Regions from separate parts of the Paenibacillus sp. V4I9 genome, predicted to be linked through region 1. Evidence: riboswitches for the same ligand, from Rfam matches in the RefSeq annotation. Region 1 holds a riboswitch; each other region holds the start of a gene.
The links. Region 1 has a riboswitch for cobalamin ahead of QFZ81_RS06250 (energy-coupling factor ABC transporter permease). Riboswitches for the same ligand answer to the same signal wherever they lie in the genome.

Region 1 (5,898 bases):
AGTAGCACGATGTTACTTTTTTGAAGCTCAACATCTTCCAATTTGTTTTGCGAATTAATACGCTTATAGTGGTTATAAACCGCTACAGCCAGCGATTTTTTCGCTTGATCCTGCCCGATCACGTACTGATCCAAAATATTGCGAATTTCCTTTGGTTTCGGAACATCTTTCAGATCTAGCTCTTCTTCATGCCCTAATTCTTCTTCCACAATCTCCGTGCAAAGCTCTATACATTCATCACAAATGTAAACTCCCGGACCTGCAACAAGTTTGCGAACTTGGTCTTGGGATTTTCCACAAAAGGAACATTTGAGTTGGCCTTTTTCATCGTTAAATTTAAACATGGGATCACTCCTTTATTTCAAGTCGTTTCGAGTGATAACCTCGTCGATTAACCCGTATGTCTTCGCTTCATAAGCGCTCATAAAGTTATCCCGGTCGGTGTCTCTTTCGATCTTTTCAAGCGGCTGTCCCGTACGGTCCACATAGATCTGGTTGAGTTTTTGTTTCGTTTTGATAATCCAATCCGCGTGGATTTTGATATCGGTTGCTTGACCTCTTACACCGCCGAGCGGTTGGTGAATCATGACTTCTGCATTCGGCAGCGCGTATCGCTTACCTTTGGCACCTGCGGTTAATAGCAGAGAGCCCATACTTGCAGCCATACCCACACAAATCGTAGATACATCTGGTTTAATAAACTGCATGGTATCGAAGATACCCATTCCAGCTGTTACAGATCCACCTGGTGAATTGATATATAAGTGGATATCCTTATCGGGATCCTGAGCTGATAAAAAGAGCAGCTGGGCAATGACCAAATTAGCCACATCGTCATCAATAGCGCTCCCAATGAAGATAATGCGGTCCTTTAATAAACGCGAGTAGATATCGTAAGAACGTTCCCCACGAGCCTCTTGTTCAACAACCATAGGAATAAGACTCATTGTACCAACTCCTTTTGCGGCAATAGCCAAGTTCTCTCAATTGAGATTCAGATACAGTTTAACACGTTTGAACAGCAAAGTCATTTTTTCAGAGAACTGCTATGTATGAGGGTATTTCTTATGGTCTTGGGCAGTTTGGGGGCTAAAATAGGGTAAAAGAAAGGCACGTTGCTTACGTACGTGCCTTTACTTACCTTATTTATACTGCTGCGGAAACATGCTTGCTATTTTCAAGCAAGAAATCAACCGTTTTTCTAATCACAAGATCGTTGCTCAGACCTTCTAGGCTGCCGTTAGAAGCAAACAGTTCACGAAGTTCTGCCGTTGTTTTTTGGTAGGATTGTGCATATTTCTCAAGCTCCGTGTCAACTTCCTCATCGGAAACTGTGATTTTTTCTGCAGCTGCGATGGCTTCAAGAACAAGGTTGTTACGAACACGCTTATCAGCATCTTCTCTCATTTGTTCTTTCAGCACGCTCTCGTTTTGACCGGAGAACTGGAAGTAGATCTCAAGTGTCATGCCTTGGGAGCGAAGACGTCTTTCGAATTCCTTCACCATAACATCTAGCTCTGCTTCTACCATGGAAGCTGGAATTTCAACTTCAGCGTTAGCTGCAGCTTTTTCAACAACAGCTGTTTCCAGAGCAGCCTCTGAATCTTTTTCTTTGCGCTCTTGAAGACGTTTTTTTAGTTCTTCTTTGTACTCTACAAGTGTATCGTACTCACTCACATCTTTTGCAAATTCATCATCAAGCTCTGGCAAATTTTTGCGTTTAATGTCGTGAATCAGCACTTTAAACACAGCTGCTTTGCCTTTCAGATCTTCGGAGTGGTAGTTTTCAGGGAAGCTAACGCTAACTTCTTTCTCTTCGCCTTTACCAAGACCTACGAGCTGCTCTTCGAAACCTGGAATGAAGGAGTTGGAACCAAGCTCAAGGGAATACTTCTCCGCTTTACCGCCTTCGAACGCTTCTCCATCAACGAATCCTTCGAAATCAAGGACAACGACGTCACCATTTGCTGCTTGTCCTTCTTCAAGGACAACCAATTCAGCATGACGCTGTTGCAAACGTGTAAGCTCTTCATTCAATTCTTCATCCGTAACATCTGCGCTTACCGCTTCAACTTCGATACCTTTGTACTCGCCAAGTGTTACTTCAGGCTTAACAGTTACTTTAGCTTTGAACTTCAGTACTTGTCCTTTGCCGAATTGCTCAACGTCTACTTCAGGACGATCGACAGGCTCGATTTTAACCTCTTCAATTGCTTCCACATAAACTTCTGGCAAAATGATATCTAAAGCATCTTGATACAAGCTTTCTACACCAAATTTAGCTTCAAAGATAGAACGAGGTACTTTCCCTTTACGGAAACCTGGAACATTTACTTTCGCGGATACCTTTTTAAATGCTTTATCCAAAGCATCTGCGACGCGCTCTGCGCCAACTTCCACTTCAAGAACGCCTACGTTCTTCTCTATTTTTTCCCAACTTGCTTTCATTTTATGCTTTCCCCTCCAAAAATGTACGATGACATATTTTCACGTTACGCTCATTACAACCATTCTATTATACCATATAAGATTTTCATTTCAAGGCAGCCTTTCTTACCTTATGATGGGTCTGGATTAAACTGCTTCACAAACGCTTGCAGCACAAGGTTAGCTCGCTTCCACTGAAGCTTCATGGAATCAACAATCCCGTAATTGTCTAGTAATTCTTCACGATTCACCGAGCCAAATAATTTCTCTTGAAGTATAGCATGAAGGGCAGATGCCCACACATCAACAGCGCCTTCTTCCGCTTTCTGTAAATCTGTATAGATCGATGTCCCATAGGCATAGGCTAGAAATTCCTGCCAAGTCTGCTTGGCAAAATAAACAAAATCAGGTTGGCTTATTTCACTAATGTCCCCGACTCTGCGAATCATATCACGAATGCGTGATGGAAAGTCCTCTGGACACATCGGTGTCTCCTCGATCTCGACTAGGATCTTTTCCCCATTCTTGGGGAACTCGATAAATCCACGCTCACCCATCTGTTTAAGCGCCTGCAAAGCTTTGAATTGAATGTGAGGGTGCCGCGGTTTCTCACACAGCCACTCCTTTACACGTTGGCTTACGTCAGATTGATCGATGAACGCCAATTGTTCAAGGGCATTGACTTGCTGCTCCAACGTACCGTCTCTTAACATATTCAGAAGCTTAAGTGCAAAAGCGCCATCATCGGCTGTCTTTTCTTGTATATACTGCCGTAAAAGATCCGTTTCTTCCTCTGGGTCCTCTTCCAATGGAGACGTCATTGGGAACATGGTTTCCGGAAACATGGTATACAGCCAGTTCCTCAGAGCTTCCCATTGTTCGGTCTTGTGATGGTCTACTGTCGGAAATTGCAGTAGAAAGGTTAGCAATTGGAGTGCATCACTATACTGCTCTGTTTTTAGAAACCGAGTCAGCTCCTCTTCGTAATATTGCTCTGTTTTCGGAAAAAGAATTAAGTTATTGATGGATGGGTCCGTTATGATGATCACCTCAGAAATCTTGGTCTCGCTGGTGACAGTTTACTTGATTGTCAAAGTGATTGCAAAATAAACATTTAAAATAGGGTTGACTTCACTTGAAACTATATGATAATATAACTCTTGCTTCGCTAAACGGATCACATCCGCAAGGTAAGAAGAGGTCTATGTCTCAGTAGCTCAGCTGGATAGAGCACACGCCTTCTAAGCGTGCGGTCGGGGGTTCGAATCCCTCCTGGGACGTTCATGTACGGCAAAGGATCGCGAGAAATCGCGATCTTTTTTTGTTTATCTACATTTGTTAAAATAAAAAAATCACTACGCTACGAATCTTTCATATTGTGTTATACTCTTTTCAATTACATATTTTTTCGAATAAATGAGGTGCCCTTGCGTAGCAAGCAAGGGGTAACAGGGAATCGGGTGCAAATCCCGAGCGGTCCCGCCACTGTATTCGGGGAGTTTCTTTCTATCATGTCACTTGATGCATATTCAGGGAAGGCTGAAAGAATACGATAATCCGAGAGCCAGGAGACCTACCTTCATTTATGCACCCAGAAACCTTCGCGGAAAGGAGAGGTGTACGTCAAGTCTTTCGACATCTAGCTTATATTTATCGTTTATTCGTACATACCCACGACCAATCCATTAGGATTGGTCTTTTTTGTTCGATAATCAAACTTTAATTAGGAGGAATAAAAAAAGACCATGCAAACAAAAACACGAAAGACAAAGGTTACTAGCTTCTTACTTGTGGTCATAGGGTTAGCCCTCTATCTATTCATTAATGAGCCGCAAACCGTCTACGGCATGCACATTATGGAAGGATTTCTCCCCGTAGGTTGGGCTATATTCTGGTGGGCAGCCTTCCTTCCGTTCTTCTTTCTAGGTGTCCGAGCACTTATCAAAATTACGAAGGAACATCCAGAGCTCAAAATTATGCTCGGCCTTGCTGGTGCATTCACCTTCGTACTTTCAGCATTGAAGATCCCTTCTGTAACCGGAAGCAGTTCTCACCCAACAGGTACAGGTTTAGGAGCTGTAATGTTCGGACCGCTCCCTATGAGCGTCTTAGGATCGATTGTTTGTTATTTCAAGCAGTTTTACTTGCTCATGGAGGACTTACGACTCTCGGGGCAAATGCTTTCTCAATGGCCCTCTCCGGTCCAGTAGTTGGTTACTTCATATATAAGTCCGTGATGAAAACAACCGGCAAACAAAAATGGTCGATATTTTTGGCGGCATCTCTTGCCGACTTATCCACATACATTGTTACTTCTGTCCAATTAGCTCTTGCATTCCCCGCTGAACAAGGTGGATTTATAGCATCCTTCTTGAAATTCGGCGGCATTTTTGCCATTACGCAAATCCCTCTTGCCATTAGCGAAGGCATTTTAACCGTATTAATATGGAATTGGTTACAATCTTAAAGCCCTAAAGAGCTATCCATTCTACAACATAAAATGAAAGGAGCTTCTGAGCAATGAAAACTCGTACCGTGAATACCCTGATGCTAATTGCCGTTGTACTATTGGCAGTCTTACCCCTTATTTTCGCAAAAGGCGAATTTGGTGGATCGGATGATGCCGCTGAACAATTGATCCAAAGTATTGAGTCTTCCTATACGCCATTGTTCTCTTCTTTATTTGAGCTCCCAGCTGAGACGGAAAGTATGCTGTTCGCCTTACAAGCTGCCATCGGGGTTGGCTTCATTGGGTATGCCTTTGGCTTTTTCAAAGGGAAAGCATCTAAATCCAAAAACCAATGATGAAACGGATCAATTCACTCTCCTATAAAAATGCCTTACGCCCCCTATCACCGATGTGGAAGTGCGGTTTTGCAGTTACTATGCTGTTGTTTTCATATCTAACGCATCCAGCCGTCCAGATAGTGATCGCTATATGGATGGCCATATGGACGGTAGGCTACGCTCGTGTTCCATTCAAATATTATGTAACGATCATCGGTGCTGCATGTCTTTTTTTTGTAAGTAGTGTACCCGCATTAGTCGTAGAGATCCGTCCTCTGCAAGCCTTGCCGGATATTCATGTGGTGGCGGCTTTTGCATTCATGGACTGGAAGTTGTCCGTTACTTCAACAGGTCTTTTGCTAATTGGCAAATTATTCGTTCGTATTATAGCGAGCCTAAGCTGCGTGTCCTTAATAATGTTCAGCACTCCTTTTTCCGAATTGCTGCAAGTCTTACAAAAAGTTCGTGTTCCCAAGCTGGTTCTGGAAATTATGCTTATCATCTATCGGTTTCTGTTCATCCTATTTGAAATTGCTAATAACATGTATGTAGCTCAGCAATCAAGAGGCGGTCAAACCGGTTTCCAAAATAGACTAAAGGATACAGCCATTATTATTGTTCAAATGTTTATCAAAACGATGCAGCGGTATAAATCATTGTCAAATGGCCTTGTCTCCCGAGGTT
Region 2 (5,898 bases), 3.3 Mb from region 1:
ATTGGCGGTATCTATTTTGCTAATCGCCCAGTGGATGAGCAGGATGTAAGTGTTATATATTCGAATGTAGGCCTATTACTTTTGCTTCTGGTAATTGGATTGTTCTGGTCGTTTCTTGGCGGATTCATCGCCGCTAAGGTTGCGAAGCGTGCCGAATATTTCAATTCGGCCATTATTGGTGTCATCGGCGCTGCAATCGGATTTGATTCCATGTTAACCAATCATAGCATTCCGTTATGGTATGAGTTGATTGGCTTTGTTGTCATCGTGCCGGTCTCACTATTAGGCGGATTCTTGGCCTTGAAGAGGAAAAAAGCCCCATTAAAATGAATGTTGGATCGTAAAAAAGAGACTCGGTGATGTCGATCACCGGGTCTCTTGGCGTTAATAGCACACTTAACTGGTTGTAGTTGGCATATAGGCGAGCATGGTTGCCTTCACTTTGTCGATCGTTTCTTGTAAATTCATATTCTCAAAAACATGTTCACAATCCTTGCGGTAGGAGACTTCCTCTATGTAGTGGTTCATGTAGTGGTCTATGACGTCTGTTGGCGTGTTACGAGCAAGCATGCGTTCCATGATCGTTTGTTTGTTGACATAGATGAACAAGCGGATAGCTCTTTCTCCAAATGTATACTTGAAACGGTTAGCTGCATAACGATTCACAATGACATAGATAAGTCCGTCTTTGCGAAGCGCTTCATCGATGTCCGCTTTCTTAATACCATAGAAATTCCCGTCAATTTCAACAGTTTGAAAAAATTCACCTGCAATGTCACAATCGATGAACACTTTGCGTGAGATGAAGTTATAATCCTTCCCGTTGATTTCTTTGGGTCTAGGTGTTCGAGTTGTGTAGGAGACGACAGATGAGAAACCAAGCTCTTTGGCAATGTGATGGGCAATTGTTTTACGACCAGAACCGCTAGTGCCAGTAAAGACAAACACCAATCCATTCGTTTCATGACTGCTCATATCAATTCCTCCTTCATATAATGAAAGCGATATCTTGATAGATTCATTATAGTACGAAAATTCTGAAAATTAAAGAAATACTTTCTCGTTTAATAGGAATCAAAGGGTAAAAATACGCTATAATAGATAGCATCACTTCGTTTAAATGGAAAGGAACCTAACTATGCCTAAATATGCGAATTTAAGTGCGGAAGCAACGGAATTTTTACGTCAAAAAACGGGAAGCAATCACTTAGAGTGCTATACCTATATTGACCCGGAGCGTGGGGAGGATAGTTTTTTTATCGTTAAAACGATCAATAAGGTCATTCAAGTTTCTTTTGCAGAAATGACCTATAATCCAAGCAGTTACCAGAGTTTGATGGAAGGACTCTATCAAGCCATCTATGAATAAATACGTGACAACCCTATCAATAGATGGTAGGATGATCGTAATTGCATATCATTGGAATTAGGTGCCATATTTCCATTCGGATGTATGGTTAAAAGGGAAGACCGGTGAAATACCGGCACGGACCCGCCACTGTGAAAATCGCCGTTTATTACGGTAACTCCTTGCAACATGCCACTGGGTAACAACCTGGGAAGGCGCAAGGGGATGATGAAGTCAGGAGACCTGCCTAATTCAACAACACAATAACCCTACGAGGAATTAGGGAGTGTTAGAGAGCGGTTACTTCTGGTTTTGTTAACTGTAGTAATTTACCAAGCATTTCTAACATGACTTATGTTAGGGATGCTTTTTTTGTTTGTGTAATTACGGGGAAGGGTGATACAAATTGTCAGGAAAACTGCTCATTATCGGCTTTGGACCGGGGAGTTTTGAACATATTACGAAGCGTGCACGGGAAGCAATTGGGGAAAGTGAAGTTATCATCGGATATAACACCTATGTGGATCTTATAGCAGGTCTATTAACCGATCAGCAAGTAGTTCGAACAGGCATGACGGAAGAAGTGAGTCGTGCGCAAGAGGCTGTGCGGCAAGCGAAGCAGGGGAAGAAAGTTGCCGTTATTTCCAGTGGAGACGCCGGTGTGTATGGAATGGCCGGTCTTGTCTATGAGGTATTGATGGAACAAGGCTGGACGCGTGAGGAAGGCGTTCAAGTGGAAGTGATTCCTGGCATTTCAGCTGTTCATTCGGCTGGATCTCTGCTAGGTGCTCCAATTATGCATGATTCATGCACCATCAGCTTAAGTGATCATCTTACGCCATGGGAGCTGATTGCGAAGCGGGTTGAGGCAGCAGGGATGGCTGATTTCGTCATTGCTCTCTATAACCCGCGAAGTGGTAGACGGACCAGACAGATTGTTGAGACTCAGCGTATCCTTCTTAAGTATCGTTCTCCTTTAACGCCTGTTGGGATTGTCAAAAGTGCGTATCGAGATCGTCAACATGTTGTTGTGACGACGCTTGCTGATATGCTGAATCATGATATTGGCATGTTAACGACAATTATTATTGGTAATTCCGCAACCAAGCTGTATGACGGACTCATGATTACACCACGCGGTTATCAACGGAAATACACATTAGGTGCTGAAACACAACCGCTCAAGCCACATCAAAGGTTGAAATCCGAGGCAGAGCCCTGGGCTTTGGAACAATTTGATGAGCAGGATTGGGATGAATCCATGGAGGAGTTCGATGAAGAAGATGAACTCTTGGAGGATGAGGTTACTGAAATTAAAGAACCTTCCCAGCTGAAGTCATCGCCGAATTTGTCACCTAGTAACTCCTTACAGCTTGCAATGGAAGCCTTGCAGCTAGTATCCAAAGGGAATGAAGAGGTGCCTTTTGAATTTGACAATAAGCTGACTGCGACCCAATCTATCTTTGAGTTTGCAGTAAGCCCCGGTATCGCGAATAAAAAATTAACAGCAGCCCAACTGTGTGCGTTAGGCGAGATTGTTGGAGATCGTGGAGATATTGAATATTCGCCACATCATCAACTGATTGTTCGTGTGCAAACCAATAACCCTAACCAGATTACATCCGAACTAAGTGCACTTGGTTTATTATTATCACCGATTGGTGATGTTGCCCAAATCAAAGCATGCGATTTTTGTAATTTGGAAAAAGGTGAATCTATTCCTTATGCGGAAGCAATCCATCATCGAATTGGCAATCTAGAAGTACCTAAAGAGTTGAAAATTGGCTTCAACGGGTGTGGAATGGCTTGTTATGGGGCTGTTCAGCAAGATATCGGCATCGTCTACCGCAAAGAGAAATTTGATCTATTTCTTGGCGGAAAAACAGTAGGTCGAAATGCACATGCGGCTCAGCCTGTTGCAGAAGGAATTGAACCTGCGGAGCTTGTTGAATTAGTTGGCAGGATCGTGGAACGATACCAAAAAGAAGGACATCCGAACGAACGGTTTCATAAATTTTTCAAGCGTGTCAAAGAAATTGAAGGTTACCGCCATCAAGAAATGGTAGGTATCGTCATCGAAAATGCCATTTGCGGCGATTAGAATTAGGGGGAAATAAAGGATGAATGCTGTTTTATTTGTAGGTCATGGGAGTCGGGAAGAAGGCGGGAATGAGGAAGTTCGCCTCTTTGTTTCAGAAATAGCGAGTAAGATGCAAGAGCAAATTGTGGAGACATGTTTCCTAGAATTTGTTCAACCAACGATCATGCAAGGAATTGATCGCTGTGTAGAACTAGGGGCAACTCATATTGTGGTCATTCCTATTATTTTATTTGCAGCTGGGCATGCGAAAATTCATATCCCGTCTGCTGTTGATGATGCGAAATTTAAATATCCATTGGTGAAATTTACATACGGTAGACCTATTGGGGTACACGAACAAATTCTGGATATTTTATCCTCCAGGGTAGAAGATCTCGGAGTTCAAGTGAAAGAGGACTTAGGTGAAACAGCTTTACTTATAGTTGGACGTGGAAGCAGTGATGCAGATGCGAATAGTGATCTGTTTAAAATCTCTCGCTTATTCTGGGAGAGGCTTCAGGTGAAATGGGTGGAAACAGCCTTTATCGGAGTTACAGCACCTCTGATGGATGCTGGGATTGAGCGCTGTTTGCTGCTCGGCGCAAAAAAGGTTATCATTTTGCCGTATTTCCTGTTCACAGGCGTTTTGATTCAACGTATGGACCAAATGGTTCAAGGGTATCGGGAAACATATCCAGATAAACAATTCCAGATGGCTCCTTATTTTGGCTTCCATCCGATGCTGCAAGAGATTCTGATTGGACGCGCGCAGGAAGCGCTTCAGGATGAAGTGAAGATGAACTGCGACATGTGCCAATATCGTCTAGAGGCGATGAAGCATATCGATCATCATCACCATCATGATCATGACGATCATCACCATAATGATCACGATCACAAACACGAGCACGACCACGACCACGACCATGACCACGACCATGACCATGACCATGCTAGAGGTGACAAACGATGATTCTCGTTCTTGCAGGTACGAGTGACGCTAGGGAGCTGGCGTTAGGGATTCGCGCAGCAGGTTATGCTGTGCTCACAACAGTTGTGACCGAAAGTGCAGCGAAGAGCATGGAGGCGGAAGGGCTTCCGGTACTCACAGGTCGCCTGACCGCGGAAGATATGAACCAGCTAATTCAAGAAAAAGGCTTACGCGTAGTAGTTGATGCGACCCACCCTTTTGCTGAGGAAGCGTCGAAGAATGCGATGGCGGCGGCTAAAATGGCAGCAGTGCCTTATGTTCGTTTCGAACGTCAAAGCTTGTCCATCGAGCAGGGGGCGCTTATCACGACGGTTGATGATTATAAACAGGCTGCAGAGTTAGCGGCTGAGAAACGTGGCAGCATTATGCTGACAACCGGCAGCAAAACGTTGAAGATTTTTGCTGATCGTCTGATTGGACTTCCCGATACGAGGCTTATTGCGCGGATGCTTCCGCGCCAAGATAATATGGAGAAATGCGAAGAATTGGGCATTGAACAGAAAAATATTGTGGCTATGCAGGGCCCTTTTTCCAAAGAGTTAAATAAAGCACTTTATGACCATTACAAAGTTACCTTAATGATAACGAAAGAAAGCGGAAAAGTCGGAGCCGTGGATGAGAAGCTCGAAGCAGCACTGGAAATGGGTATTCCGAGTATTGTGATAGGTAGACCAGAACTTGAATATGGGACGCTCTATTCTGACTTTCAAGGTGTTATACAATTTGTAAATGATAGCATTCATTAGGAGGGTTAAATAGGATGGATTTTCATACGGATTTTAAACCATTAACGGTACAACCGCAGGAAATTGAAGAGAAAAGCTTTGAGATGATTACAGAGGAATTAGGCGAACATTCGTTTACTGCAGAGCAATATCCAGTTGTACAGCGTGTAATTCATGCTTCAGCAGATTTTGAATTAGGACGCAGTCTTGTCTTTCACCCGAGAGCAATTGAAGCAGGCATTGCTGCCATTCGAGCTGGTAAAATCGTTGTAGCCGATGTTCAGATGGTGCAAGTCGGCATTAGTAAACCGCGTATTGAGCAATTCGGCGGCGATGTGAGAGTGTATATCTCGGACAAGGATGTCATGGAGGAAGCCAAGCGTCTGAATACGACACGGGCGATTATTTCAATTCGCAAAGCGATTAAGGAAGCGGATGGAGCTATTTATGCCATCGGGAACGCACCGACAGCCCTGCTGGAGTTGATTCGACTCGTCAAAGAAGGAATCGCGAAGCCGGGGCTCATCGTCGGTGTTCCTGTTGGATTCGTTTCCGCAGCGGAATCGAAGGATGAACTGGCCAAGCTGGACATTCCGTTCATCACGAATATCGGCCGCAAGGGCGGCAGTCCCGTTGCCGTGGCAGCAGTCAACGCGCTGTCGATTATGGCGGCGCGTAAGGAGTAGCGCCTATGGAGGAAGTACCGGGCAAGCCACTGCGCCACGGCTACACCACTGGCTCCTGCGCAACCGCA
Region 3 (5,898 bases), 4.8 Mb from region 1:
TTACGAAGGCAACAATAGGAATCGACCATTGTCCAAACCACGCCACTTGCAGCCCAAAATAGATTAAAAATGCGGCTCCTACAGAAGCCCCCGAGGATACACCGAGTGCATAAGGATCCGCAAGTGGATTGCGCAGCACACCTTGAAAAGCTGCCCCTGCAATTGAAAGTGAGGCCCCTACAAGAATCCCGAGTAATACACGGGGAAATCGCACTTTATTGATAATTTGTTCCGACGACTGCGGCCAGGTGGCATCGATGTGATCTCCCAGCCAAGGAAGATGCTTGGCGAGAATACTGGCAATTTGCAGAACCGGAAGATTAGCGGTACCCAGCGACAAGCTCGCCACAATAGAAAGAAGAAGGAGTATGACCCCTACTCCTCCCCATAGCATTAATTTTCTTTTCATTTTATTTCACCAGTTCGGGATAAATGCCTTTCGCCATTTCAAGCAGCCCATCGGTCATTCTTGGACCCGGACGACTGAGCATGTTCTGGTCGAGGCCAATCACCTGCTTATTTTTCACGGCATCAATGGCATCCCAACCGCTTCGTGTGCGGATAATTTCCTCTAGCGGTTTCTTGCTCTTACTATCAACTACGCCATTGGCGAACAGAATCACACCTGGGTTTTGTTGAATAATTTTCTCTTCACTGATTTGATACCAGCCTTTTCCGTCTCCTGCAACGTTAATCCCGCCACATAGCTTGATAAGCTCATCCATAAATTCACCGCTGCCAACTGTCCATCCCGGGGCAAATTCAATGTATACCTTTTTCTTGTTCTCTTGCTTCACGTCTTTCACTGCATTAACAACCTTTTGACGGTCCGCTTTCATCTTAGCAACCACTTTTTCCGCTTGCTCCTGATGATCCGTAATAATTCCGTATGTTTGAATATTCGCAATGGCATCATCCACCGTTTTGGGCTCCACTTTAAACACATTGATATTCAAAGCACGCAGCTTTTCTACCGTATCGGATTTCATAGAAACCCCAGTAAACACAACATTTGCGTTAGATGCGATCACCGCTTCTTGGTTAGGTTTCGTTATGCTGCCAAGCTTCGGCTTCGTTTTCGCCGCTTCTGGATAATCATCAAAATCAGATACGCCAACAATATTAGCCTCCAGCCCAATTGCAAAAAGGGCTTCAGTCTCCGCCGGAGACACAGATGCAATACGCTCAGGCGCTTTATCAAAGGTAAACTCCTTGCCCGTAGCATCCTTTATTTTCAATGGATAGACCGTCTTTTTGGCTGCTGTTGATGGTGCTACCGTCGTTGCAGCAGGAGCTTTCGTCCCCTCCCCGCCAAGCTTAGACGGATTAGAAATTTCCGTTTCCTTTTTGCCGCAAGCTGCGAGACTAAATGCTGTTACTAGCGCTACTGTAAGAATAAATGCTTTTTTTACTGAATTACTTTTCATCTGGCAAACCCTCTCTCTAAACAATTTATTTCGATTGACCCTAACAAAAAAGCCCCTTTGTTCTCGAAGGAACAAAGGGGACGATAAATCGCGGCGCTCAGCAACCCCTAAGGTTGCTTCCTGATTTAACGCGATCCTTTTCCTCGAAGGATGTCGTAAACGGCACCATGGGCAGGTATCCTGGCTCTCCTGGCAACTGATGCCTGGATTACAGTGGCGGGACCGCGCCGGACTTTAACCGGGCTTCCCTTTTAAGTGGCAATCTCTTCGTAATGAGCTTACCAGCACCTATGGCTGCATATTTTACTATCAATCTATTTGTCGATTATAGACTTCTTGTTACTTTTGTGCAATTACTTTGAGAACTTGCTTCGACTCATTCAACTTCGGAGCATTTTGAGGAATAAAAGCCACCAAGCCTTTTCCTTCAAAACCTTGCTCTTTCATCCATTTGTTTCCTGTAAGAGGAATACCATATAGATGCTTTTCAGCAGGTTTGCCCTCTTCTGCTATTTGAATAACGCCATCCGGATAGTCTTCCGGTTTGATGGTATCATCCAAAGAAACGAATCCCGCTTGATTACTTAGTGATTTGAATTGATCTTCGGCAAGAATGAAGATGCCGTTGCCTCCTGCTGCCAGCTCTACAATCATTTTTTCCATCGAGAATATAGGTGATGTATTGATTTTGACTGTAGGAACCTCGCCCACCTTGGATTTCAAAGAAGCCTCCAGCTTGTCCCCCGCTTCACTTGGAAAACCATTAGAGCCCATTATAAATATAGATACATCCGGCTTCGGCCCGCCGCAACCCGTAAGCATCACCATAAGCCCCACCATCATAACCAACAGCCATTTCACTTTCATGTTGTGAGCGTACCTCCGTTTGTTATCTGAATCCATCGATAGTCGCGAGAAAAGTCGGTTTTCACCGACTTTTTTTCCCATTATGCATATATTCATTTATTTTTTGGTCTAGGATTGTGCTTAATTCGACGACGGAATCAGATGTCATTTCTTCCCCATCAAAAACCATCTGTTCTAACCTGCGTCGCAGAGAATGAATCTCTTCTTCTAGTAAGGTAAGGGAGTTTTGCTTCTTCGCACGCTTGGTCAACCAACGTTGTCCGAAATCTTGTTCACGAATTTGAAAATGTTTTTGATAGGTTGATAGTTGATATTCCAAAAAAGCCATGCTCATCCCTCCTTACTACAAGAATACCAGTTTTCATCAATAATGAACATATTTATTTACGTTATACATTACAATTTTCTCATGAAATTTCCAATTCTCTCTAATGCTTCATTTAGTTGAGAAACACTATAGGCATATGAACAACGTAAGAAGCCTTCTCCACCTAAACCAAACACATCTCCAGGCACGGCAGCAACCTTTGACTCAAATAATAGTCGCTGCGCAAACTCTTCTGACGTTAATCCTGTAGCGACAATACTTGGAAATGCATAGAAAGCGCCTTGCGGCTCATGACATTCAAGACCAATATCTCGGAACCCTTTTACAATCAGACGTCTGCGCTGATTATAGGACTCGATCATCCGATCTTTCTCTTCCAAACCATTCGTCAACGCCTCGTGAGCAGCAACTTGACCCATGACTGGTGCGCACATCACGGTATATTGATGAATTTTGGTCATCGCCGAAATCAGCTCCTGGTGACCGCAGGCATATCCCATCCGCCAGCCTGTCATAGCAAAAGCTTTGGAGAAACCGCTAACTAAGATTGTCCGGTCTTTCATTCCTGGAATAGCAGCGAAGCTCACGTGCTTCTGACCATAAGTCAGCTCCGCATATATTTCATCGGAAATGACAATAAGATCGTTCTCTTCAATGACTTTGGCAATCGGAAGCCAATCCTCATAGGTCATAATACCGCCTGTTGGATTGCTAGGATAGCAGAGAATTAATATTTTGGAGCGTGGCGTAATCGCGTCGCGAAGTGCTTTCTCAGTCAGCTTGAACTGGTCCCTCGCGAAGGTCTCGATCCCAACAGGTACGCCGCCGCTTATGCTCGTGATTGGGGAATACGAAATATAACAAGGTTCAGGTATAAGAATCTCGTCGCCAGGCGTTATCAAAGCTCGGAGAGCTAAGTCAATCGCTTCACTGCCGCCAACCGTAACAAGGACTTCATTCGATGGCTCATATTTCACTTTAAAAGACGTATGAAGGTAATCGGCAATCGCTTCACGAAGCTCAGGTATACCTGAGTTTGGCGTGTATTTCGTTCTACCGCGTTCCAAGGAATGCACAGCTGCTTCACGAACATGCCAAGGTGTTGAGAAATCCGGTTCCCCTACACCAAGAGAAATAATATCTTCCTTGCTGTTACTCACTAAATCAAAAAACTTCCGAATACCTGAAGGCTTCATTTCACGTACGGCAGGAGCGAGGTAGTCCTGCATCGATTTTACCTTGTTCTGCTGGATCGTTATCTCATCTTTGATCATGGCGTTCCCTCTTCTTTACGGCGAAACGAGCATTCGGTGATCGTCTTCCTGATCCTCGAATATAATGCCGTCTTGTTTGTATTTTTTTAATATAAAATTCGTCTTTGTTGAAAGTACACGATCGATCGGCGAGAGCTTGTTGGACACGAAAGAAGCGACTTGTTTGAGGGAACTTCCCTCAATTTCTACAAGTAAATCATAAGCGCCAGACATGAGATAAACCGATTTGACTTCTGGATATAAATAGATCCGTTCCGCGATAGCATCAAACCCGTGTCCGCGTTCCGGCGTAATTTGCACTTCAATTAGGGCGGTAACCTTTTCGTCATCCACTTTACTCCAGTTAACTACTGTCGCGTATTTGACGATGACCTTATCCGCTTCCATCTCGCTTATCGCTCGCGCCACCTCGGCCTCCGCCGTTCCTAGCATAGTGGCGATCAAGTCCGCACTCCTGCGGGCATCTTCCTTCAGTAGTTCGAGAATTTTAAGCTTCAAAGCATCCATGGTTAAACCTACCTTTCTGAAATCTGATTCGTTCATCCTTTAATCTTACAATGAATTGCTGTCCTAATTCAATTACTGAGCTTGTTTTAGAGCGGAATATTTTTGTATAACCGAAATTTCCACCCCACAAAAAGGAAAAAGGCCACTCGGATCTCCGAATAGCCTCTGCTTACCAGCATCAGGATTGGCCGTGAATCAAACTAACCTTCAATTCGGCCTGCAGCAATTTGTTCATCATGGTTTCAATTTCACGATGCTCATACGTAGGACGCACATGGACATGACATTCTCCCGCCATACAACCGATTCCGACAAGTTTATTCTCATCATAAACCGAGATAACGTGCTCCGATTGGAAATCGTTCCAATTCACAGTCGCTTGAGCTCCAAATGTTATGCATTCTTCTGTATATGTCTGTATAAATTCCTGAAATTGACCTTCTTCAGGAAGCGCGTTAATATAGGCTAATTTCACAGTATTTCCACCTTTCACTTTAAACCATCTCACACTTATAATTATACTCAATTATGTATTTTTATTCAACACCTTCAATATTTTTTTTATTAAGAAAACATATAGAACGGCCCATCCGAATCTTTTGGATCCGGTGGGCCGCTTATATTTGCTAATTTATTCATGAGTTTAATCAAAAATATCCATACTCAAATATCTTTCGCCCGTATCCGGTGCAATACAGAGCACTCTCTTACTCGCGCCTAACTTACGGGCAACCTGCATACCTGTCCACACCGAGGCTCCAGCCGAAGGTCCTACAAGAATGCCTTCTTTGCTGGCCAGATCTTTCATGGTTCGGATCGCATCTTCGTCAGTCACCTGTACGATCTGATCGTATATGCTTGTGTTCAGAATTGCAGGAACGAAGCCTGGACTCGTACCAACGAGTTTATGCGGACCTGGGCTTCCTCCAGACAGAACCGGTGAACCCTTCGGCTCTACCACATAGATCTGAATATCCGGCAGCTTCGCCCGGAGCACCTCGCCTGTTCCGGTGATCGTTCCGCCCGTACCTGAGGTAGCAACGAATGCATCCAGACGCCCTTCCATTTGCTCCAGAATTTCAGGAGCAGTTGTCGTCCGATGAATGCTTGGATTCGCCGGATTCTCGAACTGCTGTGGGATATAGCTGCCAGGTATCTGATCCCGCAGCTCCTTCGCTTTCTCAATCGCTCCCGGCATCCGCAGCGCGGCGGGAGTGAGAACGACCTCTGCGCCGTATGCCTTGAGCAGATTAATTCGTTCTTTGGTCATGTTGTCCGGCATGATTAGAATGGCTTTATAGCCTCTGGCTGCCGCATTCATGGCAAGTCCAATGCCTGTATTACCGCTCGTCGGCTCGATAATCGTAGCGCCAGGACGAAGCAGTCCATCTTTCTCCGCCTGCTCGATTAAATTAAACGCTGCGCGGTCTTTAACACTGCCGCTTGGATTGAAGTATTCAAGCTTCACGTAGAGCTCCGCATCATCCGGACCTAC
Region 4 (5,898 bases), 2.2 Mb from region 1:
GATAGCAATGAATCGATAGTCTTTCTAACTCCCATGAAAATTAAAAAGCCCTGGTTCTTAAAAAACGGCAAATTAAAGCAGACCCAGGAAAACACTTTTTTAAAAAAGGCTGAGCCTCTGCTTGAACATAATGGAGTTGGGTGGTAGTAAAGCGACTTTCTTCGAAAAACAAAGGTAAGGCTGGTGCAACCAGTCAAAAAGGATTAATCTCCCATAAGTGCTACCCATATTGGGTGCGACAGTCTGTGATGCACCGTGACGGTTGGAGTCAGACTAACGGTTGGGCTCTAATGGCACCATAGTTTATAGACCTTCTTCTCCCAGCCATAGTAGAAGTATTGACAGACTTTATCCATTTTCATCCTCTGTGGTGCAGCGCTGGTCTTGCGCTGCATGAACGGCTAACGGAAAGTAGAATGCAGTAACACGCTATTTTATTACAGTTCACCAATCTATCATGGAATTAGAACATACAAGGAGGAACCTATGGAGGATTTCAATCAAATGGCGAACCGTTTTGTGAAGGCACACTTCGGTGACCGTGCCCAAAATCTTATGCCCCTCGCTGCTGGTGATTGGTCGAAAGCCTATTCCTTCATGCTCGACGGGCATGAAATGGTTATCCGCTTCGGTTCCTATGTGGACGATTTTGAAAAGGACCGTGTGATGGGTACACTTTCCTCGGACATACTTCCGATTCCTAAGGTTCTTGAGGTTGGCGAGACGGAGAGCGGCTTCTTCGCTGTATCCAAGCGAGTTTCGGGAAAGCATCTCGATGAACTGAACGGGCCTGAGATACAACTTGTCCTGCCGCAATTGTTTGACGCACTCTATGAACTTCAGAAACTTGACCTCACAGACACAGAGGGGGTTGGCCTTTGGCGTCCAGATGGAACTGGTCTGAGTTGGGGGGATGAGCTTCTCTCTGTAGCTGAACCCAGGGATCGACTAGCGGGCTGGCGCGAGCGACTTGACGATTCGCCTCAGGAGGCACTGGTATTCGATGCTGGAGTAGAAAGGCTGCGTCAGTTCGTGACACAGCTTCCAGAGAATCGAGGAATCGTCCACAACGACCTCTTGAATCGAAACGTGCTGGTGGACGGAGGGAGGTTAACGGGGGTAATCGACTGGGGAAATGCGTTCTATGGTGATCCTCTTTACGATAACGCTTTGTTTCTTTATTGGTGGCCTTGGTTTCCGGAATGGCAAGAGATTGACTTGCAGGAAATTCTAGATAATCACTGGGACAAACATGGGGGACGGCCTACACAATCAGAAGAGCGTCTTCTCTCCTGTCTCATCCACATCAGCCTCGACCATATCGCCTACAGCGCTTTCAGGCAACGTCCTGAAGATATGAGACGCCACGCCAAGCAATTGATGACCTACATTCTCTGAGATAATTAAGCTTTGAATCAAAAACATGGAGGGAAATCTTTTGGATGAGTTGAATGGATTATTTCGTAAAAGAATTGACATTCCAGAGAATCAAAAACTTACATTTGAAACATTAGATATCATTCTTAGGAAAACAGCAACAGCCCTTCCTTTTGAAAATTTAAGTATCATTTCAAATAAAACAAGTGCTATAACAAAAGAGGATTTGATTACCAAAATGCTCGTAAAAAATGAAGGTGGTCTATGCTATCAATTGAATCCTCTGCTTTATTTTTTTCTTAATTGAAAATGGGTTTAATGCAGCGTTAGTTCGTGGAGAAGTATACAATTATGCAACGAAGGACTGGTCAAAACTTGGAAGAACTCATGTTACTATTCTAGTGCAGCATGAAGGTCATACGTACTTGGTTGATACCGGATTTGGTGGAAACCTACCACTAAAACCTGTGCCGCTAAATGGAGAAACTACCTCCTCTGTGAATGGAGAATTTCGAGCCAAAGCAATGGAAAGTGATTATGGGGACTATATTCTTGAAATGAAACTAAAATATAAAGATACAGAGTGGAAAATAGGGTGTGCTTTTGATATTAAACGACCATTAGAGAATTTATCTGAATTGAATGAAGTCCAAGGAATCATAGTCCAGCACAAAGAATCACGATTCAACAAAACCCCACTGATTACCCAACTTACAAGCGATGGAAATGTAACGTTAACCGATACTTCTTTCACACAATGGATTAATGGGAAATCGAAAAAAGAACAGATTGACAACGATAAATTCAAAGAGCTAGCAAGACAGCATTTTGGATTTCAAGAACTATGAGAAGCCGTGTTGATGCGGCTCTTTTTGATTTTCGTTCAGTAGGCGCGCTTGAGAATCATTGTGTTACCCGAAATAGTGTATGTTCCAGTACCGCTCTTAGAAGTGGACGAATGGGTACCGGATACGGTAACATCCAGGCTGGCTATGCATATCTGTAATTCCTTATTATCAAGAAATAAGCTTATGTATCCTTTTAAGGCACATAAGCTTATCAATAAGTTATAAACTTATAAAACGTTCAAATATACGTGCTTCCAAAAGTTCTGGAAGTGGGAGGAAGTAACCTGTATCAACAGAAGACTTACACCATTCATACAAAGTCTCATAATGATTCTGTGCAGTCATACCGCCAAACCAATATTGCTTTGTAGGACCTAGGATACAAACCACATTCGTTACATCGCAAGGTCCTAAACAACCCGTAAATGAGAGCTGCATTTTTTTTGATAGTTTATCATTTTTCCAATTGATTTTTAGCCATTCAACGGGGACTTCGGCAGCTCCCAAGTTCGTTTGACCGCAGCAACATCCATTAGCACAAATTAAAACTTGTCCTAAAACTTGAAATTTTGTGTTCAGATTCTGCAATTAATTCCCGTCCCTTCTTATGCAAAGGATGGTTTTCTTTTTGTACCAACTAACCCCAAAACAAAACCCAATATCAAAACAATTAGCATTAATGTCCCAGCTCTTAATTGTGCCGATAAGTTTGGTTGTACGGGGGGAACTTCAAACGCGAATACACCATCCAAAGGCGCTGTCAGAGTTGATTTTTGTCCATTGGGTGAAGCGTGAAAGTTAAGATGGAAATTAGCTGTATCTGGAAAAGCATAGTCAAAATCTAACTTTCCATCTTGAATCTGCGTCCGATTTGAAAACATAGTTATGTTATCGTCCTCGTGATAAAGCGATAGGGAAGTATCCATCCCTTGGATGTATTGACCGGTCTTTGAATCTTGAAAAGTAACATTAAAATGAGCGGGTTCTCCCTTTTGAACAGGATCCATAGGGTTTAACTTTAATTCAGCTTTAACTCCATTTTTTTCAACTACCATAATATGATTGGCCGAAGTCGCTTCGTGCGCCAATGAAGTTGAGGAAAGGGTACCAGCAACTAATAAACTTGCAATTAAGAGTAACGCTGCGGCTGACGATGAATAACGGTTTTTATATTGTGATTGTTTTTTAAATGGATTTTCCAATCGTTTAGCAAAAATTCCACTGAGCATTGCTAACAAAAAGATTGCTATGAACAAAACGATTGTTCGTACGATTTGCCCAAGAGGCACATCTACTTTAATGGGTAAGGTAATTTCAATTGGTTTTTCTATTTCATTTGATGTTGCTTTTATTTTTGCTTCGTATGAACCAGCGTCCCAAAAAATAGACTCAATCTCAAGTTTTCCGTCATACAAAATCGAATCCATTTTATAAACAAGCCCAGTTCCTTCATTATCATCACGTAAGTAACCCACATTGAACCAAGGATTTGTTGCCTTCGTTTTAACAATTTCTAATTGGACATTAGCGTTATTTAAGGGTTCCTTGGTTACAGGATTGGTAAGTTGATATGAGAATTTGGCTGGTTCATGTGCAACTGGATTTTGTGGTACTAAATAATCCCCTTTTTCTTCATAACTTTCGTAGATTGCAACTCCAAATACAAAAGTACCTAGTATAAGTACAGGTAAGATGAGCAGCATCAGAAAACGTAATAGATCGAACTTCATTATTGTCCTCCTTGAAATAATAGTCTTTGAAAAATTTAGCCACACGGGGGAGAGGTGATTACGTTAGTGACAAGGTACTATGGTGACACTGTGACGTGCAGGATGAACAGCATCATGTAACGACATAATCGGTGTGAAGAATAATCCGTACAAGGTCAATGGAATCCAAGAAAGAAGCAAAATCCACTGTAAAACAAACATTATTTTGGCGACATTTTGTCCAATTGATATAGAAGTAAGTCTTTGAATTGCGATATTCATTGTTTCACCTCCTCTGAAAGATTTTTCAAAACATATCCCCCGTATGGCTAAATTTTTCATAGAAAAATGAAAACCCCAACCTAATAGGTTGGGGTAAGAAATTACGAGAAATTCATCCTGTAGAAAATAACAGGGACCTCTTCTTACACCGAACCTTATTCCACGAAGGCTATGTATGATGGTGTTCAAACTAGGTAGGTCTCCTGGCTCACAGATTAACGCTCTCTTTCGCCTTCCCCAAAAGTATGATTGAGTGGCAGTATGAAAGAGATCTCTGTTTTACAGTGGCGGGTCCGCTCGGGATTTTCACCCGATTCCCTGTTACCCCTTGCTCTCACAAGGGCACCTAGAATGTTTATACTATATTGTTCTAACTATGATGAATTTAATCCTATATATGGGTGAAAGTCAATAGTTAATTAGTCAACCGAGGAAATATCCCCAATTTTTCATAGCCACGTAGTTTTGTTTGAAAAAGAGGTACGAGTTGTTCGAGGTGTTTCGGATTCCGGATAACCGACAAAAAGGGTTCCGATGATCTTCTTGTTTTCTGGCGAACCGATAAACCGAAATAACCGTTCATCACGAATGAGTCCAACGCCGCGCGTCCGCCATACCAATCCCAATTCAAGCTCACTTGCCATAAGCCACATCGAATGTATTGCGCATGCAACGGCATATTCGTTATCTTCGGAAGAGTCTACATCATCTGGGATGATATCCGAGGTTACAACGACGAGAAGGGGGGTGCTCTGTATCACACTCATTGATTCTTGAACTAGATTAGGTTTTGAGGGGAATCTTTCAGTTAAAAAATCGAAGGCGATTTTTTCATACTGTTGTTTTGCTTCTTCACGTATGATGTAAAAATGCCATGGCTCACGTAATCTATCATTAGGAGCCCATGTGGCAGATTCCAGTAATTTCAAGATTTTCTCCTCTTCGACTTCACGTGGATTGTATTTTCGAATTGCTTTTCTGGCTTTTAGTACCTCTAGAATACTCAATTAACGGCACACTCCATTCGTTTGTTAGTTTGCATTGATAATCATTATTATTTTTGAATTGTAATTTGCTTTCATTTTGATTGCAACAAAAAAATCGCTACGACTCTTGAATCTCAATATTTAATCTGAATATTTGATAGGAAAAAAAGTAACGGAAAACACGACAATAATAACTTTGAAGACCGCCCTTGTCGGCGGTCTTTTTAGGATCTAAGTTCTTGTCTTTTTCGCAAGATTGATCGGAGGATTGATTATAATTGTCGGGGTTATTCTCCGAATAAAGTGACTTGTTTAAGGGTACCATAATGGAAATCATTAACAGGAGGATGTGCCCTTGTATCATTTGTATACTCATAATGATCTGGATGGAGTAGGTTGCGGTATAATAGCTCGATTAGCATTTGGTGAAAAGGTAGAAATCCGTTATAACTCTGTCGGAGGCTTGAATCTACAAGTAATACGCTTTTTAGAAAAATCAAGAAAAAAGAGCTATTTGTTTATCACTGACTTATCCGTGGATGAAACGAATGAACAGGGACTTAACGAGTTTGTGAAATCGGGAGGAAAAGTTAAACTTATTGATCATCATAAAACTTCGCTTCATTTAAACAAGTATCCGTGGGGAATGGTACAGATTGCGTATGAAAATGGAAAGCTCGCATCTGCAACTTCTCT

Region 2: another riboswitch for cobalamin. It lies ahead of cobJ (precorrin-3B C(17)-methyltransferase); the one in region 1 lies ahead of QFZ81_RS06250 (energy-coupling factor ABC transporter permease).
Region 3: another riboswitch for cobalamin. It lies ahead of QFZ81_RS28025 (ABC transporter substrate-binding protein); the one in region 1 lies ahead of QFZ81_RS06250 (energy-coupling factor ABC transporter permease).
Region 4: another riboswitch for cobalamin. It lies ahead of QFZ81_RS16395 (CbtB-domain containing protein); the one in region 1 lies ahead of QFZ81_RS06250 (energy-coupling factor ABC transporter permease).

What each region holds. Positions count from the first base shown of each region.
Region 1 is NZ_JAUSZE010000001.1:1,284,068-1,289,965, reverse strand. It holds gene clpX (ATP-dependent protease ATP-binding subunit ClpX) at 1-344, opposite strand, end outside; gene clpP (ATP-dependent Clp endopeptidase proteolytic subunit ClpP) at 357-947, opposite strand; gene tig (trigger factor) at 1,147-2,448, opposite strand; gene QFZ81_RS06260 (hypothetical protein) at 2,559-3,476, opposite strand; tRNA gene QFZ81_RS06255 (tRNA-Arg) at 3,634-3,707, shown strand; cobalamin riboswitch at 3,830-4,023, shown strand; partial or broken gene QFZ81_RS06250 (energy-coupling factor ABC transporter permease) at 4,173-4,894, shown strand; gene QFZ81_RS06245 (energy-coupling factor ABC transporter substrate-binding protein) at 4,948-5,232, shown strand; gene cbiQ (cobalt ECF transporter T component CbiQ) at 5,229-5,898, shown strand, end outside.
Region 2 is NZ_JAUSZE010000001.1:4,540,503-4,546,400, reverse strand. It holds gene QFZ81_RS21440 (hypothetical protein) at 1-330, shown strand, start outside; gene QFZ81_RS21435 (guanylate kinase) at 397-975, opposite strand; gene QFZ81_RS21430 (hypothetical protein) at 1,139-1,369, shown strand; cobalamin riboswitch at 1,412-1,613, shown strand; gene cobJ (precorrin-3B C(17)-methyltransferase) at 1,755-3,449, shown strand; gene QFZ81_RS21420 (sirohydrochlorin chelatase) at 3,469-4,401, shown strand; gene cobK (precorrin-6A reductase) at 4,398-5,165, shown strand; gene QFZ81_RS21410 (precorrin-8X methylmutase) at 5,180-5,830, shown strand; gene QFZ81_RS21405 (cobalt-precorrin-5B (C(1))-methyltransferase) at 5,836-5,898, shown strand, end outside.
Region 3 is NZ_JAUSZE010000001.1:6,074,341-6,080,238, forward strand. It holds gene QFZ81_RS28020 (FecCD family ABC transporter permease) at 1-409, opposite strand, end outside; gene QFZ81_RS28025 (ABC transporter substrate-binding protein) at 411-1,427, opposite strand; cobalamin riboswitch at 1,581-1,734, opposite strand; gene QFZ81_RS28030 (type 2 periplasmic-binding domain-containing protein) at 1,767-2,294, opposite strand; gene QFZ81_RS28035 (aspartyl-phosphate phosphatase Spo0E family protein) at 2,356-2,622, opposite strand; gene QFZ81_RS28040 (aminotransferase class I/II-fold pyridoxal phosphate-dependent enzyme) at 2,691-3,896, opposite strand; gene QFZ81_RS28045 (Lrp/AsnC family transcriptional regulator) at 3,912-4,403, opposite strand; gene QFZ81_RS28050 (hypothetical protein) at 4,582-4,878, opposite strand; gene cysK (cysteine synthase A) at 5,047-5,898, opposite strand, start outside.
Region 4 is NZ_JAUSZE010000001.1:3,518,640-3,524,537, reverse strand. It holds gene QFZ81_RS16420 (phosphotransferase family protein) at 487-1,398, shown strand; gene QFZ81_RS16415 (arylamine N-acetyltransferase) at 1,439-1,684, shown strand; gene QFZ81_RS16410 (arylamine N-acetyltransferase family protein) at 1,656-2,225, shown strand; gene QFZ81_RS16405 ((2Fe-2S) ferredoxin domain-containing protein) at 2,445-2,813, opposite strand; gene QFZ81_RS16400 (hypothetical protein) at 2,831-3,955, opposite strand; gene QFZ81_RS16395 (CbtB-domain containing protein) at 4,019-4,216, opposite strand; cobalamin riboswitch at 4,393-4,581, opposite strand; gene QFZ81_RS16390 (nitroreductase family protein) at 4,666-5,223, opposite strand; gene QFZ81_RS16385 (DHH family phosphoesterase) at 5,558-5,898, shown strand, end outside.